3 regions of the Paenibacillus sp. USHLN196 genome follow, and region 3 is predicted to be linked to each of the others. Evidence: riboswitches for the same ligand, from Rfam matches in the RefSeq annotation. Region 3 holds a riboswitch; each other region holds the start of a gene.
The links. A riboswitch is a leader RNA that binds a small molecule or an ion and turns the genes downstream of it on or off. The one in region 3 is predicted to bind cobalamin.

Region 1: another riboswitch for cobalamin. It lies ahead of nikB (nickel ABC transporter permease); the one in region 3 lies ahead of cobJ (precorrin-3B C(17)-methyltransferase).
Region 2: another riboswitch for cobalamin. It lies ahead of WFI24_RS06550 (ABC transporter substrate-binding protein); the one in region 3 lies ahead of cobJ (precorrin-3B C(17)-methyltransferase).

The regions. Positions count from the first base shown of each region.
Region 1 is NZ_JBBCYH010000019.1:60,498-71,462, forward strand. Features, by position in the region: gene WFI24_RS30225 (ATP-binding protein) at 1-971, shown strand, start outside; gene WFI24_RS30230 (response regulator) at 973-1,674, shown strand; gene WFI24_RS30235 (alpha-glucosidase/alpha-galactosidase) at 1,791-3,092, opposite strand; gene WFI24_RS30240 (AraC family transcriptional regulator) at 3,294-4,121, shown strand; cobalamin riboswitch at 4,199-4,390, shown strand; gene nikB (nickel ABC transporter permease) at 4,584-5,522, shown strand; gene nikC (nickel transporter permease) at 5,523-6,356, shown strand; gene WFI24_RS30255 (ABC transporter substrate-binding protein) at 6,371-7,963, shown strand; gene WFI24_RS30260 (ABC transporter ATP-binding protein) at 7,963-8,760, shown strand; gene WFI24_RS30265 (ABC transporter ATP-binding protein) at 8,750-9,613, shown strand; gene csaA (chaperone CsaA) at 9,649-9,978, opposite strand; gene udk (uridine kinase) at 10,091-10,723, opposite strand; gene WFI24_RS30280 (VanZ family protein) at 10,929-10,965, opposite strand, start outside.
Region 2 is NZ_JBBCYH010000002.1:702,768-713,732, reverse strand. Features, by position in the region: gene cobS (adenosylcobinamide-GDP ribazoletransferase) at 1-84, opposite strand, end outside; gene cobU (bifunctional adenosylcobinamide kinase/adenosylcobinamide-phosphate guanylyltransferase) at 81-641, opposite strand; gene cobT (nicotinate-nucleotide--dimethylbenzimidazole phosphoribosyltransferase) at 638-1,795, opposite strand; gene WFI24_RS06560 (ABC transporter ATP-binding protein) at 1,841-2,644, opposite strand; gene WFI24_RS06555 (FecCD family ABC transporter permease) at 2,641-3,687, opposite strand; gene WFI24_RS06550 (ABC transporter substrate-binding protein) at 3,684-4,682, opposite strand; cobalamin riboswitch at 5,126-5,272, opposite strand; gene WFI24_RS06545 (histidine phosphatase family protein) at 5,412-6,074, opposite strand; gene cbiB (adenosylcobinamide-phosphate synthase CbiB) at 6,065-7,045, opposite strand; gene WFI24_RS06535 (adenosylcobinamide amidohydrolase) at 7,093-7,911, opposite strand; gene cobD (threonine-phosphate decarboxylase CobD) at 7,892-9,046, opposite strand; gene WFI24_RS06525 (lipoate--protein ligase) at 9,266-10,270, shown strand; gene WFI24_RS06520 (Cof-type HAD-IIB family hydrolase) at 10,552-10,965, shown strand, end outside.
Region 3 is NZ_JBBCYH010000006.1:299,195-310,159, forward strand. Features, by position in the region: gene cbiE (precorrin-6y C5,15-methyltransferase (decarboxylating) subunit CbiE) at 1-775, opposite strand, end outside; gene WFI24_RS17015 (cobalt-precorrin-5B (C(1))-methyltransferase) at 738-1,874, opposite strand; gene WFI24_RS17020 (precorrin-8X methylmutase) at 2,816-3,463, opposite strand; gene cobK (precorrin-6A reductase) at 3,535-4,305, opposite strand; gene WFI24_RS17030 (sirohydrochlorin chelatase) at 4,302-5,552, opposite strand; gene cobJ (precorrin-3B C(17)-methyltransferase) at 5,772-7,703, opposite strand; cobalamin riboswitch at 8,049-8,238, opposite strand; gene WFI24_RS17040 (uroporphyrinogen-III synthase) at 8,447-9,277, opposite strand; gene WFI24_RS17045 (GerAB/ArcD/ProY family transporter) at 9,408-10,610, opposite strand; gene WFI24_RS17050 (hypothetical protein) at 10,644-10,865, opposite strand; gene WFI24_RS17055 (Ger(x)C family spore germination protein) at 10,858-10,965, opposite strand, start outside.

The DNA of each region.
Region 1 (10,965 bases), on a different contig from region 3:
TTCACGGACAGATCGCCGGTAAGGGATCATCCACTCTGCGGGAATCTACCGGACTTTACGTGCCGCTACGCACAGAGGAGCAGATTCATGGCGTGCTCGCTGTGAGCATGGACGCTGATGAGGTTCATGAGCAGCAAGAAGAGCTTCGTCTGTTGGAGGCATGCGGTGGACTGGCCGCAGGTGCTATTGCCCGAGTGAAGCTGGCGGAAGAGGCCCGATTGGCACAGATCACTGCCGAATCGGAGCGCATACGCACAGCGCTGCTGGACTCTGTTTCTCATGAATTGCGTACTCCCCTAACCGCCATTATCGGCTCGGCTACGGGATTGTTGGAGAATGATACTCTTTTTACACCCGAGGATCGGAGAGAATTAACAGGCAACATTCGGGATGGGGCCATGCGTATGAATCGTCTCGTCACAAATCTGTTGGGCATGGTTCGGCTGGAGAGCGGCATGTTGCAACTGAATCGGAAATGGTGTGACGTGGAAGATATAATCAGCGTTGTACTGACACAGGTTCGGGAATTCAGTCCCCATCGCAACATTCAAGTTGAATTTCCTGATGATCCGGTGTTCATTTACGGAGATGAAGTATTGCTGGAGCAGGTGCTGGTCAATATCGTCAGCAACGCCATCAAATATTCACCCGATAAGAGCCTGATTGTCATCATTGTGGCGAGTGATAGAAGTCCGAGTCAATTGACAATCATGGTCGCTGATCAAGGCATCGGTATACCGGAAGCAGAAAGAACACGTATATTTGATAAGTTCTATCGCTCAGAGTCTACTCAGCATGTCACAGGGACGGGGCTTGGTCTGGCCATCTGCAAAGGCATTGTGGAAGTCCACGGAGGTACTATTGTAGCAGAGCCGAATCCGGGCGGCGGAACGAGAATGCGCATAGATATCCCCATGGAGGCTCACGGACCGCGGTTTCCCTATTCAGAACAAGGAGAGGTTGAAGAATAACATGAACGCACCACTAGGGGCTCGTATACTGGTGATCGATGATGAGCCGCAGATTCGCAAATTGCTCAAGGTCACCCTTCAGGCACACCAATTCGAACTCCACGAGTGCGGGGATGGCGAAGAGGGTGTCATTCAGGCCAGCATTGTACATCCGGATCTGATCATCCTGGATCTCGGTTTGCCGGGCATGTCCGGTATGGAGGTGCTTCGCCGGATTCGTGAATGGTCACAAGTGCCGATTATCGTGCTGACAGCGAAGGATCAGGAGGGAGATAAAATTGCCGCGCTGGATAGCGGTGCAGATGATTATGTGACGAAACCCTTCGGGATGGGTGAGTTGGTCGCTCGTATTCGGGTTGCGCTGCGTCATGTAGCCAAAACGACAGATGAGCCCATATTGCGCTTCGGATCACTTACGATTGATCTGGCCCAAAGGCAGGTCGAACTGGAGGGAACTTTGGTCAAATTAACCCCAACGGAATATGAGATGCTGAAGGTGCTCGCTTCCAATGCGGGAAAGATCATCACCCAGCGTCAGCTTTTGCAGCAAGTATGGGGAGGGCATCATCATGAGTCTGACAGCCATTACCTCCGGGTATATGTGGGACATCTGCGTAAAAAATTAAAGGAAGATCCGGCGAATCCCCGATATATTCAGACGGAGCCGGGTATTGGTTATCGCTTTTTGCTCCCTGCCGAATAAGGTTTAAGTGTGCGTGGTGTTTATTATAAGAGATGCGATGCACGACTCAGCAGATGAGTGCTATGAAACGAACAAAACACCGTCCCCTTTAGCTGCAAAGGAAACGGTGCTTTTTATTATGACGTGTATTTTGGCAGCCAATCCCCGTGAGCCTCAATCAACTCATCACACATCGCTACGATGTCATCGATAGACAGTTCGGCAGCTGTGTGCGGATCAAGCATGGCGGCATGATAGATATGTTCCTTCTTGCCAGTAATTGCCGCTTCAATCGTCAGCAGTTGAGTGTTGATGTTTGTCCGGTTCAAAGCCGCGAGTTGTGGGGGCAGGTCACCAATGTACGTAGGGCTGATCCCTGATCCATCGACCAGACAAGGTACCTCGACACATGCCTCGCGTGGCAGATTCGTAATCAGTCCGTTGTTCATGACGTTGCCGCCAATTTTGTAAGGTTGGTTCGTCTCCATAGCCTCCATAATATGCGATGCGTATTCCCGACTGCGGGTATGTTCAATATTTTCGCTGGCAAACAGTTTGGTACGCATCTCTTTCCAGCCTTCAATCTGGTTCACACAGCGGCGTGGGTACTCATCCAGTGGAATGTTGAAGCGTTCGATTAGCTCCGGGTAATTCCGTTTGATGAAGTAAGGGTGGTACTCAGCATTGTGCTCGGAGGACTCCGTTACATAATAGCCAAAACGCTGCATCAGCTCAAAACGAACCATGTCATCATGCTGTTCCTTCTGTTTTTCCTTCGCCAGACGTTTGATCTCGGGGTACAGATCCTGCCCGTCTTTTGTAACTTCGAGCAGCCATGCCATGTGGTTGATGCCTGCAATTTTGGCTACGACACCCGTCTGATCGATCCCCAGTGCATCAAACAGATGCGGTACACATACCTGCACACTATGACACAATCCTACGGTTTTGATCCCACCATGTACGTTCATGACGTTGGTAAGCACGGCCATCGGGTTGGTATAGTTCAGGAACCATGCATCCGGACATACTTCCTGCATATCCCGGGCAAAATCCAGCATGACCGGAATCGTCCGCAAGTTACGGAAAATTCCGCCGATACCGAGTGTGTCTGCAATCGTTTGACGCAGTCCGTATTTCTTCGGAATCTCGAAGTCCGTAATGGTGCATGGATCATACCCACCCACCTGAATGGCGTTGATGACATATTTGGCTCCGCGCAGCGCTTCTTTGCGGTCATGATACACGTTAATGACACAACGACTTCCAATCGAACGGGCCAGACTGGTCAACAAACGCTCTGAGTCGCTCAAGCGTTCAGCATCAATATCGAATAGTGCCAGCTCGAAATCTTGCAGTGCTTCGGTCATCATGACATCACCCAATACATTTTTAACAAAGACGGTGCTGCCTGCACCGAGGAACGTAATTTTATTCATTTAAGTTTAGCCTCCCTGAAAAATGTTGTACCCCAACTATAGGCCGATTCGGCGCATATAACTATGGCTCAACCCCTTTCAAACATGTCATAATCCCATTTTTGTTCCCGCTTTCAACTAATATAGAAGTATTTTAGCTGTTATAATATAAATAGATTGAATGAAGAGGTAAGTGGAACGAAGTAGGATGGAGGGCGAAAAATGAGTCGCATTGAGATGAATGTGGTTCGCGCAGGCTGGACACAGATGGAGCTGATTTTGTTGTTTTTCGGGTGGGAGGCATGTGAACCTGCGCATTATTGGGGACCGGGTGTACGCGATTCTTACATTGTGCACTACATCCATGAAGGACGGGGGATCGTGTACATGGGGGACCAAGAATACAAGTTGACTCAGGGACAGGGTTTTGTCATACTCCCGGACACGCTTATTCATTATGAGGCAGATCCGAAGGATCCCTGGACGTATTCGTGGTTTGGATTCAAAGGTGTGCAAGCCAAGGCATTCATGCAACGTGCCCGATTGAGCCCGGAGCATCCAGTGTATGATGCCCGTGATACGAATACAATGGAGCGCCTGTACTCAGAGATGGTTCAGGCCTCCACGTATTCGGGAGGGGATGTGATGAACCAAAGTCTCTTGTACCGCCTGATAGCGGAGTTGATCTCATCGTCACCGGTAGAGGAAGAGGAGGGACAGCTTCTTTCGAACAAAGAAGAGTACATCAGGCAGGCAGTTCAGTTTATGGAGAACAGGTACAGCCAGCGGACCTCCATTCTGGATATTGCCCACGCCGTGGGGCTGGACCGCACATATCTGTCAGGATTGTTCAAGGAACGATACGGCAAGTCGCTACAGTCATTTTTTCTGGAATACCGTATGAATCGTGCTGCCGATCTTCTTCAGAACCCCGGACTTTCCGTTAGTGAAGTAGCCCATTCGGTGGGTTATACGGACCCATTATTATTTTCAAAGATGTTTAAGCGTGTGACGGGTGTGTCTCCGAAGGGTTCGAGAATTCGCGGTTAGACGTATCCAGTGTTTCAAATTTGAAAGAAAAGTTTTGATCATTAATCGTCGTCCCGCTATACTGATACAGAAGTGCAATTGAATATGTGGAACTTGGTGCTTCGCCCGTCGGGGTGAAAGCTTAATAGGGAAGTCCGGTGTAATACCGGCGCGGTCCCGCCACTGTAACAGAGGAGTCAAGTAGCGATAATCCACTGGTTTAGACCGGGAAGGAGCTGCAATGACCATGATTCTGGAGCCAGGAGACCTGCCAGGTTTAACAAACACAGTAGTACCCTACGGGAGATAGGAAGGTGTTTAGAGAGCATGATTTTTTCTGAAAATCTGTTTATTTAAGGCGTCCTCATCCAGTAACACGGAGAGGGTCGCCTTTTTTGATAGAATTTATACGATTTCAGCGGAGCTGTGGACGGAGAACATCATGGCACATACATAAAGTTTTGGGGAAGGACGTTTGAGCACTTGAGCAGATATATCGTTAAGCGTTTATTACAACTGGTTGTCGTATTGTTCGGCATCACGTTTCTGACATTCCTGCTAACCTATCTGTCTCCTGGGGATCCAGCCAGACTTATGCTCATGTCTACAGGGGTAACGCCATCCGATGAACTGGTCAGGCAGGTGAGGTCAGAGCTTGGATTGGACGAGCCTTTTCTCTATCGATACGGGACATGGCTGGGACAGGTGGTGACCGGAGATTTTGGTACGTCATATAAATACAATCGTCCAGTACTGGATGTGCTCATGGCACGGCTTCCGGCAACGCTTTGGCTAACAGGAAGCGCTATGATTTTGGTTATTTTGGTTTCCTTTCCATTGGGGATGTTGTCGGCTGTCTATCGTAATAAATGGCTGGATTTTGTTATTCGTTTGTTCTCTTTTGCCGGATTATCGATGCCCAGCTTCTGGTTGGGTATGTTGCTCATGTTGGTCTTCGGCGTACAGCTGAAGCTGCTGCCGGTGATGGGCAAATCCGGATGGAATAGTCTGATTCTGCCTGCATGTACACTCGCGATTCCACTTGTTGCCCAGTACAGCAGACAGATTCGTACGGTCCTGCTTGAGGAGACAAGCCAGAACTATGTGATCGGAGCAAGATCCAGAGGTGTGAAGGAGTCGATCATTATTTTGCGTCATATTCTCCCCAATGCCCTGCTGCCGATCGTTACCCTTATGGGTATGACGACAGGTGCTTTGTTAGGTGGTGCAGCCATTGTCGAAAGTTTATTTGTATGGCCTGGCGTTGGTCAGATGGCCGTGGATGCCATTTTTACACGGGATTATCCGCTGATTCAGGGGTATGTCATCTGGATGGCGATCATATATGTCACACTGAATCTGCTGGTTGATGTATGGACACATCTTCGTGATCCTCGAATCCGACTGGATGTGGATGTATAGATGAGAGTCTTCAGACATGTATTACTACAAAATCGCTGGTTCACATTCCTGTTATCTCTAACCGTCTTCTGGATTATTCTCGCCATGGTTGCGCCGCTGCTCGCACCACACGACCCACTTGCAACGAATTTTGCCAAAGTGTTGCAGCCATCCAGCGCCGAATATCCACTCGGAACCGATCAGCTAGGTCGCTGTGTATTGTCCCGTCTGCTATACGGAGCGCGAACCTCACTGCTGCTTACCTTTATGATGATTGGCATTGTATTTGTACTCGGTGTAGCGATTGGAGTTATCGCCGGTTTCGCTCGCGGTGTGACGGATACGATTCTCATGCGGTTGTCCGACACACTAATGGCATTTCCGGGCCTGATTTTTGCGATCGCTGTGGTGGGAATGCTTGGGCCGGGATTGTTCAATACGGTGCTGGCATTGTCGGTTGTCTGGTGGGCGAAGTATGCACGGATGGCCAGAAGCCTGGTGATTTCCCTTCAGCAAAAGGAATATGTCGTTGCCGCTGCTTTCAGCGGAGCACGTAAGATACAGATCATTGGCAGGACGATCCTGCCCAATATGATGTCACCACTCATCGTCATGGCGATGATGGATGTGGGTGGCATGATGCTGTCCATCTCGGGATTATCTTTTCTCGGACTCGGTGCGCAGCCACCGAACCCCGAGTGGGGTGCCATGTTGAATGAAGGCAGAAGGTATCTGCAGACTGCGCCTTGGCTGTTGATATATCCGGGCCTGGCGATATTTAGCACTGTTATTATTTTTAATTTACTGGGAGACGGCCTGCGAGACGTGCTTGATCCCAAGAAAAATACAGCTTAACTGGAGGAACCAGAATGAAGAGGAATTTTCCAAAATCGATCCTGCTCACCATCGTATCCATGTTCGTTGTGTTCTTGCTTGCAGCTTGTGGCACCACCAATAATCCATCGACCTCGTCTGATGCAACGGGAAAGTCGGTGGCTACCGACAATGAGACTGCAAGCGCACCAACTCATCTAAATGTGGCCCTGTTCTGGCTTGGAAGCAATCTGGACCCGGCAGAGGAATGGAACGGCTGGACGCTCACGCGTGCAGCGATTGGTGAGACACTGATTCAGTTTGACGAGAATATGAAGCTGGTTCCTAAAATTGCAGACACGTGGGAACGTGTTGATGACACGACGTGGCATTTTCATATTCGGGAGGGTGTAACCTTCCATAACGGAAATAAGGTAACTGCAGACGCGGTGAAAAAATCGATCGAACGCTCCATTGAGCTAAACGAGAGAGGACAAGCGACTGTGCCAGTGGCCTCGATTACTGCTGAGGGACAAGATCTGACAATCAAGACGACAGAGCCTTATGCGTCCCTGCTTGGTAATATTGCTGAGCCACTGTTTATCATTGTGGATACCAGTGCAGATACATCCAAATTCAAGAGCGAGCCTATTGCTACCGGGCCATTTATGGTAACGGGTTATACGCCGGATCAGGAGATTCAGGTGAAAAAGTATGACGGGTATTGGGGTGGTGCGGCAGATGTCGACACATTGACGTTGAAATATATCAAGGATGACAGCACGCGCGCCCTTGCCCTACAGTCCGGAGAGATTGATGTAGCAAGTAACGTGGGGCGCAGCAGTTTGGCATTATTCCAGGACGAGAGTCAATACACCATTGACGAAATTCCCAGCCTGCGTACCCAATTCGTATGGTTGAACACAACCAATCCGTTGCTGAGTGATCCGGAGGTTCGCCGTGCGATTTCATATGGTATTGACCGGGAGATGTACGCGAATACACTGGTGGGCGGTCAGGCAGCCAAAGGACCATTCACGTCAGCACTGCCTTTTGGCTATGACAAGATCAAAGGATATGATTACGAACCGGAGAAAGCCAAACAGTTGCTGGATGGGGCTGGTTTCAAGGATACAGATGGCGATGGCATTCGTGAAAAAGATGGAAAGAAGCTGTCGTTACAGCTGATTCTCAACTCCGCTTACGAGTCAGATTCGATTGTGGCTGCTGCGATGCAATCCCAGCTTAAAGAGATTGGCGTTCAGTTGGAGATGACCTCTTATGAGGATCTGACCGATCATCAGAAGAGCGGGAATTACGATCTCGCTTTAACAAGTATTAATACAGGTATCACGGGTGACCCGCAGTATATTCTGGATTTCTACTTCACGACGGGCGCGGAATGGAACGTAGGCGGATATAGCAATCCGAAGCTGGATGAGGTAATTACTCGTCTTCACTCCGAGTTTGACGTGGAGAAAAGGTATGCCCTCGCGGCAGAGGCTCAGCAGATGATTCTGGACGATGCAGCATATATGTTTTTGACCTATACCCCGATTAATATTGTGAGTAAAAGCAACGTGCAAGGTGCGACGATGTATCCCATCGATTTCTATCTACTGGATCGTAATATTAAGGTTGGACAGTAATGAAGCCATTGCTTAGTGTCAACAACCTTTCCGTAACCTATAAGGATGACTCTATGGCACTGCGGGATTTGTCCTTCTCCATGAATAAGGGGGAGATTATCGGGATTGTAGGTGAAAGTGGCAGCGGAAAGTCGACCCTGATTCGGGCTTTACTTGGCCTATTACCAGAAGGTGGTCAGTACACCGGGGGAGAGATCTCTTTTCAGGAAAAAGTGCTTCTAGGTGAGTCGCGGTTGGATTGGGGGGGAGTGCGTGGGAAGCGGATTGCCATTGTGTTTCAGGACAGTGGTTCGTATCTTAATCCCATTCGCAGCATCGGTAGTCAGTATATCGAAGCGATTCGTACTCATTTCACCGTGTCCAGAAAAGCAGCTCAGACCATGGCTATGAATATGCTCTCGGACATGGGATTGGGAGATCCGGAACGAATCATGCGTGCCTATCCCTCACAGCTGAGTGGGGGGATGAAACAACGAACGGCGATAGCTATGGCAGTTACGATGGAACCTGAACTCTTACTTGCAGATGAGCCGACCAGTGCATTGGATGTGACGACACAGAATGAAGTGATGAACCGATTGAGCGAGCTTCGCTCCCGGCAAGGGACAGGCATGATCATCGTAACGCATAACATTGCCGTTGCAGCTCATATGGCGGATCGAATTGGTGTGATGCAGGGTGGTACCTTGGTTGAAATGGGAGAGACTTTCCGCGTCATATCCGAACCTCGGCATGAATACACTCGCAAACTGCTGAGTGCTGTACCTGAATTGGAGGGAAATGTTCATGGATCATAAGGAGTTACCAATTCTGGAACTAAGAAATCTGAGCAAAACCTACGAGTTAAAGGGGCATAGGGCAGTCGGTGCACTGAAAGCTGTTCATTTGGAGCTGTATCCGGGGGAGTGTCTGGGGATTGTCGGGGAGAGTGGTAGCGGGAAGAGCACACTGGCTAGATGTGTAACCCATCTGGAACGAGTGACGTCAGGACAGATTTGCTATCGTCAGCAAGATATTACGCGATTGAACGGAAAGGCGCTACGCTCTCAACGAAAGCGGATCCAGATGGTCTTCCAGGAGCCTTCGGCTATCTTTAACCCGCGAATGAAGATTGGAGCTTTTATCCGGGAGCCACTCATCAATTATAAAATAATGAAGGGTCAACAACTTGAGCAGGAAGTGCTCAGGCTGTTGGAACGGGTGGGATTGTCTGCTGCGACGGCAGGTAAATATCCACATGAACTGAGCGGGGGAGAGCAGCAGAGAGCAGTTATTGCTCGTGCGATTGGTGTTCGGCCGGACATCATCCTGTTCGATGAAGCTACCTCTGCACTGGATGTTTCCATTCAGCAGCAGATCCTGGATCTGTTGCTGGAGTTGAGAAAGGAAACAGGCATCTCATCTATTTTCATATCGCATGATCTCGCGGTGGTGCAACAGGTCAGCGATCGAATTGCCGTGATGTACCAGGGGGAAGTCGTTGAAGTCGTAGAGAGTTCGCAGCTGACCAACTCAACGAATCATCCCTATACCCGGAGCCTAATGGCCTCGGTTTTGTCCGTGAGAGAAATGAAGCATAAGATGAAGGCGCAGAAGCAGGAAGAGGAACAAGGACGGATGGGGGTTCTTCAGGAAAGTCTGTCAGGATAACACCGACGTGCGGGTTATCGTTACTCCAAATAAAGTCAGGCTATCGTTGTTCCATTAGGTATTGGGCTATCCGGTGAGAGCAAGACAACATCACCTTCACCAGGCACACCGCCCAGTACGAGTACTTCAGAGACAAATCCGGCAATCCGCCGAGGCGGGAAATTAACTACTGCTATCACCTGTTTGCCGATCATGATGTCAGGCGTGTAGCGTTGGGTAATCTGAGCACTGGAGCGTTTAAGACCAAGTGGTCCGAAGTCGATCGTCATTTTAATGGCGGGAATGCGAGCCTTGGGGAAGGGTTCGGCTTCCACCACTGTACCAACCCGGATGTCATGCTGCATAAACTCTTCAAAAGTAGCCATAGGGTAGATCTCCTTTCAACTATTGGGGACTATTATAAATGAAAAATCAACAAAAAATCCAGATTACGCTGTATCGTAACCTGGATTTTTTGTTGTGTTGCTTTGCTACAAATTAAGCGCCGTTCCAATTCTCTCCGGTGAGGTATTTCTCGGTGAGGATGGATAACATCTGAATGCCTACTTCATTATGTCCGCCTTCTGGAATAATGATGTCAGCATACTTTTTGGATGGCTCGATAAAAGCATCGTGCATTGGTTTTACCGTTTCGAGATATTGTTTGTACACGGATTGGATCGTGCGTCCGCGTTCTTCAATGTCCCGCAGCACTCTACGTAGAATCCGCACATCGGAATCGGTATCAACGAATACTTTGATGTCCATCAGACTGCGAAGATGTTCGTCAATCAGCACATGCAATCCTTCTACAATGACAATATGGTTCGGTGCCAGTTCAACCGTCTCATTGGCAGCACGATTATCTATGGTGAAGTCATATACGGGAGCATACGCCGCTTGGCCTTTTTTCAACAGGGTGAGATGCTCAATCAACAGATCATTATCGAATGCAAACGGGTGATCGTAATTGGTGAGTCGGCGTTGCTCAGGTGTGAGCTGCGACTGGTCTTTGTAATAATTGTCTTGGGATATAAACGTAACCTTACCTGATCCCAGACGGTCTATGACGGAGCGAGCTACCGTCGTTTTACCGGAGCCGGTTCCTCCGGCGATACCAATAATGAGCATGGTTGTTCCATAAGCCTCCCTAGAATGGCAGCATAATCATGGATAAAGAGCACTGATTCAGAATCAATTTTAGCACCTTTACCCACATGTCTGTCTGTGAATACACAATTCTTTCATTGTACCACAGCACTTTACTTTTTTCATCTGAGGGAAGTGACCATGTTTTGCCTGAATCCAATCCGAATGGAAGAGAGACTGATTTCGACTACGATTGTTTAGAAAGGAAGCGACCCGGTAGCCTC
Region 2 (10,965 bases), on a different contig from region 3:
AATCTGCGTTTTTACCGGAAATCGGGATAAAAATTGAAAAGCGGCCGCAGCCGCATGTTTACGTTGATGAGTGCGATCTGTCATAAACGATACTCCTTGCTTTTCAGCTCAATCGCAATGCCTACAGTCACCAGGAACACTTCACGGCATATGGCAGCGATTCGCTGATTCAATATGCCTGCCAGATCCCGATATTTTCTGCCAAGCGCATACTCTGGTACAATACCATCGCCCACTTCATTCGTAACAAGCACAAGCAGACCCGGGTAGGACCTGATTGCTTCTACCAGTGTATCCATGTGATCTTGCAAAACCTGCTCATCTTCGTGTTCATGTGCAAGCAAAACATTGGTCAACCAGAGCGTCAGACAATCGACCAGAATTGTCGGTGCAGAAGTACCCGTATGGTCTTCTCCCATGCGTGTAATGAGTGCCGGTAATGCGAGCGGTTCCTCCAAGGTGTGCCATAGATAACCTGATGCCTCGCGCTGATTCTGGTGCAGACTTATACGCTCGCGCATCTCATCATCATATGCCTGAGCCGTAGCCACATACCAAGCCTCTGAGGAACGCTGCATACAGAGACGCTCGGCAAATGAACTTTTACCACTACGCGCCCCACCCGTCACCAACACACTCATAGCGATACCTCTCCTTGAACCGTCGAAGCACCTGTAACATCAGTGTCCGCTACATCACCCTTGCGTGCACCCGCGTCGGCATCCGAAGCCTTATTCGTTCCATCGGATACTCCTGCACTTGCAAAAGTCGCCATCTCGTTCAAAAGTAGACAGGCTGCATCAATCAGATGAAGACTGAGCACACCTCCGGTTCCTTCGCCCAGTCGCATATCCAGATCCAGCATTGGTTTCAGCTCGAGTTCGCGAAGCAGGGTTGCATGTCCACTTTCATGCGAGGTATGAGAAGCAATCATATAGGCTGTGCTCACGGGAGCAAGCTGTCTTGCAATCAAGGCAGCAGCAGTGGAGATGAATCCATCCACGACAACAGGACATCCGTTTGCAGCTGCAGCAAGAATGACACCGGTCAGTCCGGCAATCTCCAGGCCACCCACCTTGCAAAGTACGTCCAGTGCATCTTCCCTATTCGGGGAATTCACACGAAGCGCCTGGCTAACCACGGCGGCTTTCCGCTGCAATCCCGCATCATCAATACCCGTTCCTCGCCCAACCGCTGAAGCTGGTGCGATCCCGGTTAATGCACACATCACCGCTGCACTTGCGGTTGTATTGCCGATCCCCATTTCCCCGGTAACGAACAATTGTGTTCCCTTTCCCACCTCTGCCGATACGACGTCAACCCCTGCAAGAATGGCTTGAATCGCTTCGTCGCGAGTCATTGCGGCACCCTTTGCCATGTTGGCCGTACCTTTACGAACTTTACGGGAAAGCAAGTCAGGATGTTCCAGATCGGCATTAACCCCGATATCCACACAGATTACATCGGCTCCGGCGTGGCGGGCAAGCACATTAACTGCAGCCCCTCCAGCCAGGAAATTAAGGACCATCTGCGGCGTTACCTCGGCTGGGAAAGCACTGATACCTTCCGCCACCACGCCGTGATCTGCGGCCATGACAATGACGGCTCTGCGATCCAAATGTGGACGAGCCTTGCCAGTGATTCCTGCAAGACGAATAACCAGCTGTTCCAGCTTCCCCAGACTGCCGGGTGGTTTCGTCAATGCATCCACATGTGCGGAGGCTTCCGCCGCAACTTCTTCATTAGGACCCACGATCCGACCCAGTAACTGTTCCAACACCTGTTCATTATTCATACAGCCAGCACTTCCTTCTTCAAAATATGGGTTGCCCCGCTTCATTCATTCCTTCTCCCGCCGCAGCAAGAGCTGAGGTATTCCATTATCAGGATGAATCACCATCGCAGGTTTCACGCGAAAGATGTCCTGAATAATCTCCTCGGTCATCAAGGTGTGGGGCGTTCCATTCCCCACCACTTTGCCTTCTCGCAGCGCCAGAATGTGATCGCAGAACTGCGCAGCCAGATTCAGATCATGCAGCACAGCCACAATCGTAATTCGGTTCTTTTGCCGCCACGTCGATAATAACTCCATAAATTGCAATTGATATTTGATATCCAGAAACGTAGTGGGTTCATCCAGCAATAATAACCTGGGCTCTTGAGCCATGACCTTGGCAAGTGCCACCCGCTGACGCTGTCCTCCACTAAGTGCATCCAATGGCCTTTCAGCCATATCCGTCAGTCCCAGCTCCTCCAGTACCCGGTCAACCACAGCCGCTCCATCTGCTGATTCTCGCCCAAGCCAATTCTGGTATGGATAACGCCCCATCTCCACAACATCCCTCACAGGATAGGAAATTGCAGGCAAACCATCCTGTTGTAACACAGCGATCATGCGTGACAGATCTTTCCGACTGTAAGAGGCAATATCCCGGCCATCAATATGTATACTGCCTGCGCTTGACTGTTCCGTACCGGCAAGGAGCTGGAGCAGGGTAGACTTGCCACTGCCGTTTGGACCGACGACACCCCACCAGTCCCCCTCCGTAACCTGCCAGTCTACCGCGTCCAGGGCTTGATGACTGCCATACAATTTACCTGCCTCACTAACCGCGATCAGAGCTTCGCCCAAACCAGCACTCATGGCATCATCCCCTTCCGCAGTTTCTTATTCCGGTGTAGCAGATAAGCGAAGAATGGTGCACCTACAAATGCCGTCACCACACCGAGCGGAATTTCGGTCGGTGCCAGTAAAGATCGAGCAATTGTGTCTGCCCAGACCATGAAGATGGCGCCGCCAATAGCAGACAGTGGGACCAGCAATCGATAGTCAGGTCCCACAAGCAGTCGAAGAATATGCGGGATTACCAGTCCTACGAAGCCAATAACGCCGGATACGGAGACCGCTCCTGCGGTAAGCAGTGTTCCCACAGCAAGCACGGACAGCTTCAGCCGATCGACGCCAACCCCGATATGCGCAGCTTGACGTTCGCCGAGCGCCAGAACATTCAAGGAACGTGCCCGGCTCCAGAGAAAGATCAGCCCTAGCAGAAAATACGGGAAAAGGATGGCCGTATACGACCACCCACGCAGAGCCAGACTTCCCATCGTCCAGTATATAATTTCATTAATGGTCTGTTTCGACATCGTCGACAGGAAGGATACCACCGCTCCCAAGAAACTTTGCATCACTACACCAGCCAGAATCAGGCTATGCGTTGGTATTTTGCGTCCTTCACGAGCCAGGGACATGACGAACCATAATGTTAATACACCCGTCAAAAACGCTACCAGTGGCAACGTCCAGATTCCGATCAGTGCATACTGCAATCCGAAGAATATCAGAAAGGCTGCACCCACCGAAGCACCGGATGATACGCCCAGGGTGAACGGGTCTGCCAGCGGGTTCCGAAGAACCCCCTGGAATCCCGCACCGGCAATCGCCAGCGATGCGCCCACGAGCACGGCAAGCAGTACACGCGGGAATCTGACTTTCCATATAATCTGTTCGGCTGCTGCACTCCAGTCGGGTGTGATCCAGTCTCCCACCCATGGCAAGTGATGAAGCAGAATACCTGCAATGTCACGAATAGGCAAGGAAACCGAACCGATACCCGTGCAGATGAGCACGGTTAACACAAGCAGCGCGATTCCTGCCGATGCGTACACGGCCAGTTTTTTACTCATTGGAACAGGTCAGGATAGATCGCTTTGGCTACTTCTTTCAGTCCTTCGGTTACACGAGGTCCTGGACGACTGAGCAGATTGGCATCAAGGCCAATGACTGCATCGTTCTTCACAGCCGTGATTTGATCCCAGCCACTGCGAGCTTTAATGATCTGATCCAGCGTTTTGGAGTTTTCATCAATGACATCATTTGCATACAGAATCACATCCGGGTTCGAGGCAATCACATTTTCTTCGTTGATCTGGTACCAGCCTTCTTTGTCCGAAGCAATATTGGTTCCTCCGGCTACCGTGATCAGTTCGTCCATAAACTCACCTTTACCTACCGACCAACCTGGGGAGAATTCAACATATACATTTTTCTTCTCTTCCGGCTTAACTGCACTCACGGCTTCAGTTACATCTGTTACATCCTGTTTCATCTGTGTGATGATCTCTTGAGCTTTTTCTTGATGATCCGTGATTTTACCGAATGTTTCGATATTGTTCATTACATCATCGATGGATTTTGGATCGGTTTTGAAAATGGTAATGCCCAGATCACGCAGTTTCTTCACTGCATCTTCGCTCATCGAGATACCTGTGAATACGATATCAGCTTCAGCCGCAATGATAGACTCTTCGTTGGGTTTGGATATGCCACCCATCTTCGCTTTGGTCGTTGCAGCTTCAGGGTAATCATCATAGTCGGATACCCCTACAATCTGCTCGTCCAATCCAAGTGCGAATAACGTTTCGGTCTCAGCTGGAGACACGGATACAATTTTGGCTGGTGCCTTGTCAAATGTGAACGACTCACCTGTTGCATCGGTAATTGTAAGTGGATATTGTGTTTTGAGATCTGTCTGCGCCTGTCCTTGGGACTGCTCCTGTGCTGGCTGCTGTGAGGTACCTGTGCCCTCGTTCGTTGTTGCATTGCCACATCCGGCCAAAGCCAGTGCGAGTGCCGCTGCACTCAGCAGTGACGCTACGCTTTTCCAATTCTTGAAATTCATTCTGTTATTCTCCCCTTCTCTATTTGTGCTATTTTCTTGCATCGTGCTAAACTTTTACTACCCTTGCCTTGGTGTTCCTCTACAAGTTAAACCCATCAATTTTACACAAGGCCACTCCGATTGCAGTACCATCTTCCGATCGCTGTTATCCCCAGATTTTTTGATTCCCTTTTCGAAAGGGAAAATCCGGTGATAAGCGTATGCTTCCGATATAGCTTTCTTGTAGAAAGCTTTAAGCGGACACTTCGTTTCTTCAGATCGGTTCTGCACTCTTCGTTAACGTGTAAAAGTTCGGTTCATCTTACATGAACAATAAAAAATCCCCAATCCTTACGTCTAGGATTAGGGATGACGTCTCGCATATGGCGATCTGTACATGTCCAACGTATTGTTGTGCATGCACATAGAACTGCCCGAAACGCTGTCCTTTCCTCGAAGGAACACCGGTTTGAACGTCCAGGGCAGGTAACCTGACTTACAGGAATTGTTCCTGATTTACAGTGGCGGGACCGTGCCGGACTTGCACCGGCTTCCCTATTTCACCCGTATGCCATCCATGACTATATTGAGCCATGAACCATTACTGCACGCACGCGGGACCCTTGGTCGCTGATATGGTTTAACCATTCAAGTGAGCAATCTGCATTCATATGCAGGCATTATTGCCTGTCACACGAAACTACAGTGCTGTCACACTTCTGTTGTGATTATAGGTTATATTGCACATCCTTACAACCCGATTCCCGGAAAAGCCACCCTCGTGCCAACCCACTGATCTCCATGTTGTTCCAGCCGTACCTGTATCGCTTGCCCCGGAATCACCTGCGTATCCCAGAATCCCAGATCGGCAATGAGACGAGATAATGCATACCGGATTACACCACCGTGGGTTACAACAATAATGGTGGGCACTTCACCCTCAAGAGAGAGCATGGACGGAGAATACGACCATATGCACTCCTGCAGAAATGAATCGATGCGCGCAGTAAATGCCTGCCATGACTCCCCTTCGGGCGGGGTGACGTCCTGTGGAGCATCGATCCAATCCCGGTACTGTGGGTTGTCCTTGAGTTGATCGTACGTCAATCCTTCCCATTGACCAAAATCAACCTCTCGCAGGCGCGGGTCCAGCTTGACCTGCTCCAATGGACAAGGCCTGATCTGTGCAAGCGTCTGCTGACAACGGAGCAGATCACTGCAATATACCGTATCCCATGAGACGTTGCTTAATTGCTCGCGTAGCGAAGCCAGTTCTCTTTCTGCATCAGGCAGCAAAGCGATATCGGTATGCCCCAGATATTTTTTTTCCATATTCCACGCGGTTGTGCCATGACGTATAAACAGAATATTTTTTCGCTGCTGTGATCCATTCTGCTCTACAGTTACTTCCATAACAAAGTACCTCCAGCAAGCCATATTCCCAGCGTCACCAATGTACACAGAACTACAAAGGAACCCGCCGACCAGAACATGAGACGTGTCGTTCGCACAATATCCTCTGCTGCCATAGGACGTGTTGCCTCACCCATATAGGCACGAAAAGAAGCTACGCCATGATACACGTTGTGTCCCCCGAGTCTGATCCCCAGTGCTCCGGCCACCGCCGATTCGGGAAAACCACTATTCGGACTTGGATGCAATCTGGCATCCCGGGTCACCATATGTGCTGCGCCTTTGGCATCCAGTTTCATGACCCATGCACCCACGATCAGCAGGATGGCGGTGAGCCGTGCGGGAATCCAGTTTGCCCAATCATCCAGACGGGCGGAAGCCCAGCCGAGATGTAGATACTTCTCATTTTTATAACCAACCATGGAATCCAATGTATTCACGGCACGATAGGCCATCGCAAGTGGCGCGCCACCAATTAACGCATAGAACAAAGGGGACACGATGGCGTCCACAATATTCTCGGCTACCGTCTCCACCGTTCCTCGCACGACCTCCGGTTCATCCAGATGAGCTGTGTCACGTCCAACAATCATACCAAGTGAACGTCTTGCAGCAGGCCAATCCTTCTGAATCAGATGGCGATACACCTCCATGCCTGCATCCTTCAAGCCTTTAGAAGCAATCGTAGTCGCAATAAGCACGATTTCAGCCACTACCGCTACGACAGGATGAATGAGACCCAGCACATATACGAATGCCCAAGTGATTATAAACGCCCCACCCGCAATCAGCAGTGGAAATAATAGACCAGTTCTCTTCAGCCCGGAATCCGTGCTCACACGGGAACGAATGCTACGCTCTAGCGCAGAGATCGCTTTCCCCATGCCGATCACCGGATGTGGAATCCAGCGTGGATCACCGATGCATCGATCAAGTATGTATGCCCCTATCATAATCCAGGCACCCGCCATTCCCGTCCAGAACGGCCAGGAGACCAGTTGTTCAATCTGAAATGTCATTACACTCTGTTCCTTTCTTTCCACTGCTGTCCGGCTTGCAGGCTTTCCGTGATCGTGTCATAGACCAACCTGCCAATGGCCGCACCAACAACCGTCGCCGTTCCTGCGTAAGCAATTAGCGGCTTGTGCTCGTCCACCTGACTCACCGCAAGTACAATAGCATCCGTTGTCGTCCCAGTGGCCAGCAGCCCGTTCTCCGAGTCCGCAACACCGAAATCAGCCAGCGCCGCCGCTTTGGCTTCCACCGCAGTCTGGACGGCATTCACCATGGCTCCAGATGTCATGCGTCCGTTCAACCATAACATGACGTTAATCGTGCCCGGGACGTAAGGTTTCATGATTTGAGATTGGGTTGTTGATTTTAAAGGTCTTACAGCAACAGTCTCGTTTCCCTCCGTATCAAATACGGTTCTTACGGAACCTGCCCGCGCAGCATTGGACACCCCGGCTGTTGTACAACACAGAATTCCGAATTCCTCACTGGCGTATTCCTGAATGGAGGTATGCTCCAGTCTAACCGCAGTCAACAGTCCCGCACATTGATCAAGCTGCTCCTGCCATTCATTCAGAGAACGTTCGATATCGCGAGGAGGATCATCACAGCGATAATGCCGATCCACATAGATGTTAAATATCCGATCCAGTTCGAGCATCCCGCCGCCATACACCGCACTGGAAAGCGCACTTGCAACAGAAGGACTTGCAGCTCTGATATGTTGATCGTGTGCAGTAATCTTCAGTCCGGGCCACGAAAAGGAACGATATTCGTTCTCGTCCGCCTGTGCATTCTTGTAGTAATTATAAAACGCCAGTGTCATCGCACGTTCCCCCTGCTCCGATCATATATCGCTTGTGGTGTGGCTGCTCCATTATACTTCCTAACACTTCGAGTAAGCGCTCGTTGGCCTCTGCGTCCTTTACTGCCAAGCGAACATGTCGCTCACCAAGTCCTGGATACATGGCACAGCTACGGATCAGAATCCCACGCTTACCCAAAGCCGCCTGCATGGATGCCGCTGTCCAGGGCTCAGGCAGTTGGATCAGAATAAAATTGGCTTCTCCCGGCGTTACCACACAACCATACGAATCCAAGCCTTTCGTTAAACGCACGCGTTCCCGTGCGATCTGTGCCAGCGTGTCCTGTTCGAACCGTTCTCCGCTGCGCAGACAGGCTTCACCTGCAATCAACGCCAATCCATTCACACTCCAGGTCACTTGTTTCTCCGTCATGGCACGAATCCATTCTGGACGCCCCAAGGCGTACCCCAGACGCAGACCCGGAATGGCATAAAACTTCGTCATCGATCGGATGATGATCACCTGTGGATATTCGTCCAATCTGGGTGCAAGGGATTGTCGCCTTGATTCAGGTATGAAATCCATAAACGCCTCATCGATGACCAGGACAGTACCTGTTTTCTCTGCTTTGCGGGCAAGACGATGTAATACCTCCACCGGATACTGTACGCCATTCGGATTGTTCGGCTGACCGAGGAACAGCAGGTCTACCTGTTCCATTAGTCGTTCAATGTCCTCAGGTTCAGCACGCCACTCCAGCTCTTCTCGTCCCTCCACATGCTGGACTTCCGCACCGAATTGTCGCGCTAAAGAACGATATTCCGAAAATCCGGGTTCTACTGTGCCGACCTTCTGCGGAGCAAGTCCGAGCAAGATCAGCGCCATGCTTTCGGCAGCGCCATTGCCCACCGAAATATGGCTCTGTGGCACACCTAAACGTTTACTCAGTAATGATTTGAACTCACGATGACCCGGATCAGGATAACGAAGAACCGACTGCAATCCTTGCTCCAAAGCCTCCAAGACTTCCATTGGTGGGCCCAATGGATTGATATTTGCGCTAAAATCAAGAAAATCTGCAGCGCTCCCCCCAAACCGGGATGCGGCCGTCTCCACGTCTCCGCCATGTCCGAAAACTTCGATATATCCGGTCATTCTTCCGTCACCCTTTCTACATGTCCTTTTTATTATGGATGGCGTGGGAGGTACGGGTCAATCCCGTTTTAGGTGTGTTCCTTCCAATCCCGGCAAACTTGTCCTAATTCCTTTGTGTCCCATCCACAATTCGTTTACAATAGAGAAGGAATTTCAGTCTGTACAGCATCACTACATAAGGGATCTCAATCCCTCACATATATTAATGGAGGAATGACCATGCTGTTTGTTGATAACCAGGGCATTACAGATCCGTCTGTAAACCTCGCGATTGAGGAGTATATTCTGAAGCATCTGCCGATGGAGGATGACAGCTACCTGCTGTTCTACATCAATCGCCCGTCCATTATTATCGGAAAGCACCAGAATACCATTGAAGAGATCAATATCGAATATGTTCAGGATAACGGTGTGCAGGTTGTCCGTCGTCTCTCGGGAGGCGGAGCGGTATATCACGATCTCGGCAACCTGAATTTCAGTTTTATTACAGCCGATGACGGTCAATCCTTCCACAACTTCCGCAAGTTCACCCAGCCTGTGGTTGAAGCCTTGCAGGAACTTGGGGTTAATGCCGAACTAACCGGGCGTAACGATCTGCAAGTGGGAGAAAAGAAAATTTCGGGCAATGCCCAATTCTCCACCCGCGGACGCATGTTCAGTCACGGCACATTGATGTTCAACCTGAATCTGGATCATGTACAGGCATCCCTGAACGTGAATCCCGAGAAATTCAAATCCAAAAGTACCAAATCCGTGCGCAGCCGGGTCGCCAATATTCGTGACCTGATCGATAGTAACCTGACGATTGAGCAATTCCGCGATGAGCTGTTGCGTCACATTTTCCGGATGGAGCCACAGGATGTCCCGCAATATACACTCACAGAGAAAGACTGGGACAAAATCAAGGAAATCTCTGCCGAGCGTTATAGCAACTGGGACTGGAACTATGGTCTATCTCCAGAAAGCAATGTGAAGCATACCCGCAAATTCCCTGTCGGCATTATTGACCTGCGCATGAACATCAAGGATGGACGAATTGAAGATATCAAAATCTTCGGCGACTTCTTCGGCGTAGGCGATGTGGCGGATATCGAAGATATGCTGCGCGGCAAGCGTTATGAGGAATCCGAGGTTCGGACTGCACTTGAGGGCCTGGATGTAAAACACTACTTCGGCAACCTGGAGCTGGAAGACTTTATCGGCCTTGTTTTCCTGGAGGAGTAGGTTTTAGATGTAAGCATAGTTTTAGAATGAAGTCTAACTTTACACGTTAACGGAGAAGACAGAATTCATCGGGAGAAGCGAAGCGTTCGCTTAAAGCTTTTTGAAAAAAAGCTACATCGGAAGCATACGCTTATCAACGGATTTCCCCCTTGGGGGAATGGAATCAAAAAAATCCGGGGATAACAGCGATCGAAAGATGAATCTGTATTCGGAGTGGCCTCGTGTAAAACTTATTTTTTCGTTCGTTAGTATAGATACAGATAAAAAGGAGAGAAACTTATATGACCTACAAATTAATTGCAATCGATATTGATGACACTCTGATCAACGACAATAAGGAAGTAACCCCTGCTACGCAGACTGCATTGGAACAAGCCGTTGCCCATGGTGTAACTGTAACGCTGGCGACTGGACGTGCTTATGCTTCTGCACAAGCGCTTGCTCGTCAAACTGGTCTTAACGTACCGATCATTACGTATCAAGGTGCTTTGGTGAAAAACTTGCTGGACGAAAAAGTACTCTATGAGCGTTACGTTCCACAGGAGGCTTCCCGCAAACTGTACGACTATTGCTTGGAGAATAATCTCCACCTTCAAACGTATATCGATGACAAACTGTATGCTCGTGAAGAAAACGACAAACTGCGTGATTATGCCAAATTGAACGGCACACAATATTACATCGAATCTGATTTC
Region 3 (10,965 bases):
GTCGCAGTTCAGCCAAGCTGAATGCGCGGACCTCGCGCTTGGTGATCAGGCCTTTCTCCGGTTTGCGCTGATGGAATTCCTCGTCGGCAAAACCGAATCCCCGGCGCGGCGCAGGTGCATCCTTGCGGCGCAGCAAAATCACGACGTTCAGCGGACTGCATTCTGCTGCCGCCAGCTCGTCCAGGGTGTAATGGCGGGCACGCTCGTCTGCCCCGCCCAGGTTCTCGGCAACGTAGGCATCATACTCGGTCATGCCGAACTGTTGCAGATATGCCCCGATCGCAGCGGGGCTGTTGTGCTCGTCCGTGAGCAGCGCAATTTTGGCTTTGCCATCGATGCGCTGTGCGAGGCCCTTGAGCGGGCGTCCGTGCACGCTTTCGAGCACAGCATCGTGCCAGCTCTCGCCAAGCTGGGCAAATGCCAGCTGCAGCGAACTGAGATTAGGCCGGATCTCCAATTGATCCGGGCCTAATTTGCGCACTAAATACCCGGCGATGCCGTAGAACAGCGGGTCTCCCGAGGCAAGCACAACGACGTTGTGTGTGGCCTGCAAGGCTTTTATTTTCACAACCAGATCGCTTAAACCACTCTTGATCGCTAACTTCTCACCCGCAAATGCCGGGAAATAGTGCAGCTGACGCTCTCCGCCCACAAGTACATCTGCCTCCTGAATGAGATTCAGGCTATCTGTTGTCAATCCTGCCGCGCCTTCTTCACCCACGCCGATAATGCGGATTCTACGATTCTTTGCTCCAGTTGCTGTCTTCGAGTTCACTGATTTCCGCCCTCCCCAGTTCCATTCCTTTCATCGTAACCAATATCACTTCCACGGTTACGCCGCCTCCCGCATGTTCCAAACAGTGCTGGCAAGCATATGTACATAACTTTTCAAAATAGGGCAAGTACCCCGCTTCAGTCATCATATCTGCTACCTGAGTCGCCGTGTTGGCTTCCTCAATCGCTTGCGCCAGTTCGTCTCCAGCTCCGGTCTCGCGGGCCACAGACGCAAGGAATCCAAAATCCACCGGCGCACTCTTGGAGTGCACCATCATGACGCCTTGAGCTACTTTGGCAAATTTGCCTGGCATTCCGACCAGACTGATGCGTTTCATGCCCAGTCTTTTACCGTGTTTGATAGCGAACCCGACAAAGTCACCCATCTGGATAAAAGCTTCCTCCGGCAGCTCCGGCATCATCTTCATCGCGTATTTCTCACTACTACCGCCCGTCGTCAGCACAATATGTTCACAGCCCGATGCCTGAGCAACGGAAATAGCTTGTACTACACTCGCTCTGTAGGCAGAGGTGGAGAACGGAACGACCACGCCGCGTGTACCTAAAATAGAGATGCCGCCCAGAATGCCGAGCCGTGAATTCAGGGTCTTCTTGGCGATCTCTTCGCCTTCCGGCACGCTGATCACGACCCGCACCCCTCTGGCTGTGCCATGTTCGGCAAGCACCTGGGTAACCGCTTCGGTAATCATGCGGCGTGGAACGGGGTTGATTGCCGCTTCGCCTACAGGCACGGGCAGTCCGGGCTTCGTGACTCGGCCTACGCCGATTCCCCCATCCAGCTCCATGCCAGGCTCGTCTCGCCACGACACATGCGCGATGATCTTCGCCCGATGCGTGGCGTCCGGGTCATCCCCCGCGTCCTTGATGGTGGCACAGGTCGCTACGCCATCGGTCAGTTCCTGCTCGATCAGTTCGAACGAGTGGTCAAAGCCCGCAGGCAATGAAACCACGGCCTGTGCCGGCGTAACACCTGTTAACAGGAGTTGCGTGGCTCCCTTGGCAACGGCTGTCGCGCACGCTCCTGTGGTGAAACCGGAACGCATTGGTTTGTCGGGGTCTGGGGTATTGCCGCCTACCATGGGTTTTGAACCTCCCGTCCTTTAATTAGCTAGTTTAAATGAGGTGGCATTACGCTGCGTACGTGGGTGGGGCTTTGGGCGCTTGGGTGGACGCTACGGGTACGGATCGTTCTTATGATCGCTGTTGTCTCCAGATTTCTTTGATTCCCTTTTCTAAAGGGAGAAATCTGGAGACAAAGGCGACCGCTCCGCTTCTTCAGAATCGATTCCGTCCCCTTCGCTGCTACCTGCTTCTGCCTCCACCTGGCACAGTACGCAGTGCAACCTCTTGGGCTAAACATGCCCTGAGGTTTGTTTTGGGTAACTGATCATTCCACGCCAGTAGGACTTGGCATGGAATGTAGTTACGCGGTGTTGCGGTTATCTGGAAACTCACCTCTTTGGTGGACCACCCCGGGGCCGGATCATTTTTATGATCGCGATTGTCCCCTCGTTCCTACCTGCGTCTGCCTCCACCTGGCACAGTGCTTAATGCCACTTCATGGGCTAAACAATGCCCTGAGGTTTATTTGGGTAACTTATCATTCCATGCCACTAGGAGATGGCATGGAATGTAGTTACGCGGTTTTGTGCTTGTGCTTCTGCTATTCATTTTTGCAGATGAGCGATACTTGGGGATTAACCACCTTATAACGGTGAACCAAGCTTACCCATGAAATTCGTTTCAGTCATGCGAACATGGATGTATGCCTTTTCGATGACATCTACCTTTTTACGAACCGAGGAGACGCTATTGGGGCCAAATACTACAAACGAAAATTGTAACGAATCGTAGAGACGTTATTTCATTACAAAGGTGATGTTTCCAACGCTTTTTGGCGTTTTTCACCGGAATAGCGTTACTTAGGTTCGTTAAAATATGAAATGGATGATAATCCACAATATAAGATCTATACGGTTCGTTAACGCTGGCCAATACCCTATGGGCGGTTACTTAAAGATTAAGCTTTTACTGCCATCAGGGAGATGGCGTTCAGAGCCGCTACGACGATGGTGCTTCCGCCTTTACGGCCGATGTTGGTGATAAACGGGATGTCGAGTTTACGCAGCTCGTCTTTGGATTCTGCTGCGGATACGAATCCTACTGGCATACCGATGATCAGGCCTGGTTTGGCTTCCCCTTCTTTGACCAGACGGATCAGTTCCAGCAGTGCTGTTGGTGCGTTACCAATGGCGTAAATTCCACCTTCGTACAATTGATTTGCTTTACGCGTCGAGATAATTGCCCGAGTAGTGTTCAAGCGCTTGGCTTCCTCCATCACATCTGGATCCGAAATATGTACATGCACATCTCCGCCGAAACCGCGAATGCGATCCTTGCTTACGCCAGCTTGGATCATCTGTACGTCAGCAATGACAGATTGTCCGGCGCGGAGCGCTGCAATTCCTGCTTGAATGGCATCCGGGTGGAACACCATGCTACGGCCCAGTTCGAAGTCAGCCGAGGCGTGAATAACACGCTGTACCACGGGATATTGCTCATCCGTGAAAGGATGCTCACCCAGTTCCTCCGTGATCATCTCAAAGCTTTTGCCCTCAATCTCCTGTGGTTGTACGGTCAACGGTTTAAATTCCGTTTTGAAATCCATATGCGTTTCACTCCTTCAAGTAGTGGTGTCATTCAAATATTCGTTATTCAAATTAAGACTATCGGGGTGTTCTACTGCACCAATACGCGCTTCAGCTCATCCAGTACACCTTCAAAATGATCAAACACCGTCCCAAATTCAGCCTCGGGGCGTGAAATCAGCACAACGTGAATGCCCAGCTCCAGTGCAGACTGGATTTTCTCATCCACTGCTCCGGTCTTGCCGCTCTCCTTGGTAACCATTACAGTCGTCGCATAGTGCTTGTACAAGGCTTCATTCATTTCACGGGAAAAAGGTCCCTGCATCGCAATAATATTGCGCTGTTCCACGCCAAGCTCACCGCATTTCTCCATATTGTCGAGACGTGGGAGCATGCGGGCAACGAGACGAATGTCCGGATCACCGAGCAGGTGCTTGGTGAAGATCTGCAACGTTTTGCTACCTGTGGTGAGCATGACGGAGCCCTTCAGCTCTTTGGCCTTGAGTGCCGCTTCATCGTAGGAAGATACAACATGAAGTAACGCATGATCATCGTATGCCAGGCCTGTCCGTTCATAACGAATGTATGGAATCCCCGCCTGTTTCGCTGCTTCCATGGCATTGGCATGTGCTTCTTCGGCAAATGGGTGACTTGCATCCACGATGGCACGGCTACCTTTTTCACGCACCAGTTCCACCATTGCCTCCACCGTCAAACGGCCTGTACGAACGGGTAATCCGGCTTCTGTTAGGCTATGCGCCGCACTGTCGGTTACAACGGAAGTCAGCACGTCTGTTCCTTGCTGCTGAATCTGTAAAGCTAGTTCCCTTGCATCACTCGTACCACACAACATGAAGATCATGGACGATTCACCTGCTCTGAAGTTGCTGCAACCTCAGCCTGATCGGGAGAAGCATCTTCCTGTACGGTTCCTTCGTGCTCGTGATGCGTATGATGCAACTCTTCATCATGATCATGATGATAATCGAGTGATGCTTGACGATCGACGGCAGCATGAGTGTGATCATGATCGTGGTCATGCATATGCGGGTGATCCTCGTGTGTATGTACGTGCTGATGGTCATGCTCATCAGGATGATGCGAGTGATCATGATCCGAATGATCGTGGTTGTGCGCATGGCTGTGTTCATGATGGTGATCGTGACTATGCTCGTGATCGTGATGATGGTGATCATGGTCGTGGTCGTGATCATGGTGATGATCGTGGTCATGCCCATGGTCGTGATCATGATGGTGGTGATGGTGTTTGGCTGCTTCAAGTCTGAACTGGCAGTTGTCACAGTTGGCTGTTACGCGTCCGTATAACCCCTCATGGGCCCGCTCCAGTACAAGTTCAACCAGCTTCGGGTGAAATCCGAAATATCCGCCAACCTCGACCTGAATGTCTGGATGTGCCGCTGCAAATTCCGCAGTCATTTCATCAATGCGCTTGATCAGTACGCCTGTAAACAGGAAATAAGGCATGATAATAATTTTCTTCGCACCCAGCAATAGACAGCGCTCTAATCCATCCGGGAATGAGGGCTGAGTCACGCCAATAAAGCTGCTTTCCGTCCACTTGTAAGGCAGTTTCTCCCACAACATCCGGGTCATTTTGAAAAAGTCACTATTGGCATCCGGATCACTGCTTCCCCGTCCAAGCACCAATACTGCGGTCTCCTCATCCGTCACTGGAGCAGGTGGAGCTGCTACCGCTGTTCCGCCTTGGGATGCCACGAGTACAGGTTGTGCCTCTTGCAGACGGGTCTGCATAATTTGAACGACTTTCTCATGAACACCGATAGGACGACCATATACGAATTCCACCTGCGGATAACGTGCCTTGGCACGATCAATGGCATTAGGAATATCAATCTTGGCATGACCGGCAGCAAACAGAATGATCGGCACCAACACGACACGTGTTGCCCCACGATCCACACAAGCGGTAACGCCTTCAGCAATACTCGGTCTGGTTAACTCCAGAAAACAGGTCTCCACCAACGTATTCTCCGGTGCCTTCGCTGCTACCTCACTTGCAAACTCCTTCAGTTCCCGGTTCCCCTCGGGGTCACGACTCCCGTGTCCCACCAACAATATTGCATCCATCTTCTGTTATTCCTCCCCCGCCTGACCCACAGATCAGGCTTTTCATATTCATTCTTCTGGCATTCCATTCGATACATTACTCGAAACATCAATCCATCTATGTCAGCTGAAATCCAGCGAATATTGCGAAATATTAGATACGTCCTGACAAGCTACACCATCACGTCTCCCCGAAGGAGGCGATTCAGTCAAGGACTTAATCAAGGACTTAATTAAGATTTAGTCACCGCATATCGGGTTTACTTCCACAGTGACCGGTGCATCCACATGGCGGAAGCCCTGAATCACGCCAACCCGCTTAAAGAATTTGTGGAATCGCTCGTTCGGATGGCCTTTTTCCTTGTAATCTGCCACAATGCGCTCCACAATCCCACCAATCTGGTCACCCGGAATTCCCTCCGCTACGGGCTGTGCAGGGTGAGCATTGCGTCCGAACTTCTTACCGCCGAGGAATAGGTCATATGCACCTTTGCGATACACGATGCCGATATCCTCCAGCACTGCCCCATAACATGCCATGCCGCAGCCATTCAGTGCCACACTCGTTTCTTTGGGTGCACCCAGTCCGCCGATCACCGCCTGCAGATGGTTTGCCATCGGGACAGCATCATCCTTCTCCATGTTGCAGAAGTCACAGGCCTTTACCTTGATGACATCTCCAATCGGTACAACGATAAAATTCGCTGCACGCAGCTCTTCTACCAGCGATTCAGGTTCAAAAGTCGGCACTCTCAAAATGATCTGGTGTTCCGGCGTGTACTCCAGTTCGCCGTCTTCACTTGCACACTGCGCCAGCAGCGCCATCTGGGCGGCAGTGAATTTCTTGTTGCCCACGCCGGGCGACACGCCGACTTCGAACAGCGGTGCCTTGCGCCCAGGCTCGGGCGCGGTGCGTACCGCCGTTGCGGTCGCAGCCTGCGGCGCACTTGCCGTGTGGCTCGGCGCTGCTGCGTCCAGCCAGCGGCTCGCCGATTCACTCGCGAGCGCTCCCCCTGCCGCGAGCCGCGTCAGCGCCTCGGCGGCGAGTGCAGCTGCGCCGGCGCGTGGCGCTTCTGCGACTGTGCGCGGAGCGGCCTCTGCCGCCGCGAATGCAGGTCGCTCGACGGCAAGCACGGCGGTGCCAGCGCTGCCGGCCGGGCTTGCCGCAGGCATAGCGGCAGCAGCCCCGGCGCCAGCGGGCGGCTGCCCTTGCGGAGCCGTGCCCGCTCCGGTGCTTGCGCCGCGAAGGGCTGGCTCCGCCTGTGGTTGCGCGGCCGATGCATCGCTGGCCGCGCTCTCGCCCGCTGCCTCGCCGGAGGCGGCAGCGCGGGCTTCCCTTGCGCCGAGCGACCATGGCTCGGCTTCCGTGCGAAGTCGCTCATGAGGTCTGAGCGACTGTTCCGCGGTGTTCAGCGTATATTTCCGCTGATACCCGCGCGGGGTGACCATGAGTCCTTCGTACATCATGGTCGAGGAGTTGCCGATAATCACCGTCGTCAGCATGCCGATATCATGATTCAGCATATCCTCCAGTGTGGTCATGACAACGTCCTGACGCTCACGATATGCACTCTTCACCAGACCTACCGGGGTCTGTGGGTCACGATAACGCAGGATCATTTCCTGTGTCTCCACGATCTGGCGTGTGCGTCGTCCACTGCGTGGATTGTACAAAGCAATGACAAAATCAGCTGATGCTGCGGCTTCGACCCGGCGAATAATGGTCTCCCACGGCGTGAGGTGATCACTCAGGCTAATCGTACATGCATCATGCATGACGGGGGCACCAAGAAGTGAAGCACAAGACTGAATGGCCGACACACCTGGAATGACCTCAACAGCAACACCTGTATCCGGCTTCCAGCCTTGCTCCATAAGCACCTCGTATACCAGACCCGCCATGCCATATACACCTGCATCACCACTGGAGATTACAGCAACGATCTTGCCCATCTCTGCCTGCCGGACCGCTTCTTGCGCGCGACTTACTTCCTCCGTCATGCCCGTGCGCACAATTGCTTGCCCTTTCAACAGAGGTCGGATAAGATCCACGTACGTGTTGTATCCGATAATAACCTCACTCTCCTGAAGTGCTTCGAGTGCCCGCTTCGTGATGTGTTCCATCGCCCCCGGACCGAACCCGATAATTAGCAGCTTGCCTTGACCTTGCATTGCTTCTCCTCCTTCATCACACTTGTCGTACGGATTAAACAGTGAAGAAGGACGGCTATGCCGACCTTCTCCCCAACTGTTAAGCGTGTTCAATTTCCAGCTCTGTTAAATTATTCCTCTGCTTCTATCCTTCCAACACTGGAGATCGTAGGGGCATCACTTTCATGGAAAACAAAAAAATCCCATCCTTATAACGGATGGGATACGCATGTACGTACACTCAAGAACACAGTCCCAGACTCCCAGAGGGAATCCTGTGACTATGTGGCCCAAGGGGGCCAGCCGGGCGAACCGCTCGTTCGCCCAATTCCTGATTCTTCGTACACCATTCCTTTCCGCGAAGGGTTCGGTGACACATGCAAGGTAGGTCTCCTGGCTCTGGATCATCAGCTTCCTTTTCTGTCTTCCCCGGCTATGCGAGTGACTTGGATCAAAAAGGGCTTCACCATTACAGTGGCGGGACCGCTCGGGACTTTCACCCGATTCCCTGTTACCTCTTGCTTTACGCAAGAGCACCTTGCTTGTTTTCATCAATATTGTCTTCATAATAACACCGCTCAGGAAATAATGTCCATGCTTATGATACTTGTCTCTTCTTCTATTTTCAGACAAAACAGAAAAAAGTCCTGATCCAAAAATCAGATCAGAACCCGGAATAACATATGCATATACCACTCGTTTTGAATCATCAAACTGCCGAAGGATTGAATTCGTTTATACTCATTGCTCGACTGTTTTTGCTGCTATTTGCGGATCTTGTCCGCATGTCCCGCTGCGAAGTAACGCCCGAGTTCAACGATGAGTGCGCCCATCTTCTCTTCCTCCGGAATCACCAGCGCCTCAATGCCTTCTTCTCGCATCGAATTCGCCGTCACTTTACCTACAGACGCAGGGATTACACCTTGTCTGAAAGCTTCCAGCATCGATTCGAGCTTATTCTGCGATGCCGCATATTGCGTCAGAAATCTAACCTGTGGTCCACTTGTGAAAGCAACAGCATCTATCTCGTACTGTACAATCTCATTCAAAAGCTGTTCCAGTTCAGCCTCTTCCGGTGGTACATGGCGGTAAGGAAGCACTTGGCGCACGATTGCTCCTTGTTCCTCTAACCATGCAACGAGTTTGGGAGCTGTCTCTCCATGAAGCTGCAACATCACCTTTTTCCCTGCGAGATCATGTGGGGCGAATTCACGAATGAGCCCGTCGGTGCTGCCATCGTCATCCCGTACTAGCGGCGTTAACTTGCGCTTTCTCAGTGCATTCACCGTCTTGTATCCTCTGGCCGCAATTGAGGATTCCGACAGTGCATCCAGTAATTTTCCCGCAACTTCCATATCCTCAGCCATTTCAAATAACGCGTCCAGACCCATGCCAGTGGTCAATACCGCCCAGTCTGGTGGGTCCGAGATCCAGGATACCAGACCATCCCTGATATTCCGATCATCCAGAAATACCGTTCCCTGTGCCGGTCGCACAAGCGGAATGCCACCCATTTTTTCAACCAGTAAGGACATCTCTTTCGACTTTCGTGGTCCTGTCAATGCTACACGTACACCTGCCAAATGTTGAGCCATTCATGTTCCCCCCGTTAGTTCAGCCGAATGTTCATCAGTCTGACTACAGTATACAGGGTACTTCTGCGAAGGGAAACTGCGCTTCCCCTCTTTTGGCCGTTTCATCTATAACGATTTTTGATGGAATGTATCAGGAAGGCTGGAGCTCCCCACCATGGGAATCCTTCCGTCTCTTCTCCCCATCCTTTCCTGAATCAGCCGATTTCTGCTCCTTTTCCTGCTTTTCTCGCTTGGATTGCTCTCCGAATTTCTGTTCGGAAGATTCATCTGTATCCTTTTTGCGAGGACGAAGGAAAAGAAACAGCACGAGAGGGAACAGTGCTTCAAAAACAATGGCAATCCATGTCCATTCCCGGGTAAAACGATTGAGCTGAATCGCGTTTCGGAAGAACCAGAAAGCACATACGAATCCAACCAAGGCCACCGGGCCTGTCATCATCTTTCCCGACACTTTCGGAATCATCCGCTTCAGTCCCCAGCAGACAAAGTATAGATCAAATGCAATCTTCGTGATCATGGTCGGCATGGTTGCTGCTGCCAGCGCAAGGTCAAACCGGTCCAGAAAATCACTGATTTGCAGCTGCCTTGCCAGCTCATAGGATGGGTATACCAGTCTGGAAGCAATAGGGACTCCGATCGAAGTTATCGTCTCCACAAGGATAAGCATCATTAGGAGTGCAGAGATGATAATTCCCCATAGAACCGACTTGAAACGAAAATCGCTTCCTTTGACTACAAATGGCAATGCAATCATCTCTCCATAAAAAGAAAATATGTACCAACTCCCTTTGCCTACTCCTGCAACATCAACATGAAAATATGGCATGAGATTATCCATATTTACCTGCTGAATAAGCATGAAAGGTATAATCAACGAGATCAGCAGAAACAGCATAACATACAATTCCGCCATTCCGATTAAGGAACCGAGTCCCCCTCGAACGATAAAGACGCCCATGACCACCAGAGATAATACAATGATGGAAATGGGTGTGTTCTCCAGTAGCGTTATACTTATATAGTCACCTGATAGTCGGATATCTCTTGCAAACACAAAGAAAAAAAATAAAATGTACAGAAATCCCATTACTCTCCCCAAAAACGGGAATCGCTGAACAATGGATTCGAACAGATCCTGATTGGGAAATCGTCGCTGGACCCGACTTATTAACCATAGAGATACTATCATCACAAAAACAACGGGCACATACGAGAGATAAGCATGCTGCTCCGCGTAGAAAATGGCCTGAGCGTGGGGCTGAATCAGCGTACCTGTAATACTGAGTATCAGCACGAGCAGCACAATCTGCCGATGGGTCACACTCTGATTCATACAATACCTCCTTTCCGTCAGTTAATCTGCAATCTATGGTAAAGGTAAAAATCGCTGAATAACGTGGCTTATCCATACCGTGACAAAAACCGTTTTACTCAAGTGAGTGACATAGAACCAAATGACCGTTCCCAATGCAATCAGACCATAGGATATCCAGCGATTAATGGCTGCTGCCTGCTTCATATGTCTGAAATCCATCAAGATGACCACAATTGCCATGCCCAGATAGGTAAACAAAAGCGGTTTAATCATGTACGACCTCCTCCTCCACGACACCGATCGGTTTATTGATTACTCCTACATTTTCAATAATGACATGGGGAATAACGGTTACCTCAACTTCAGGATAAAT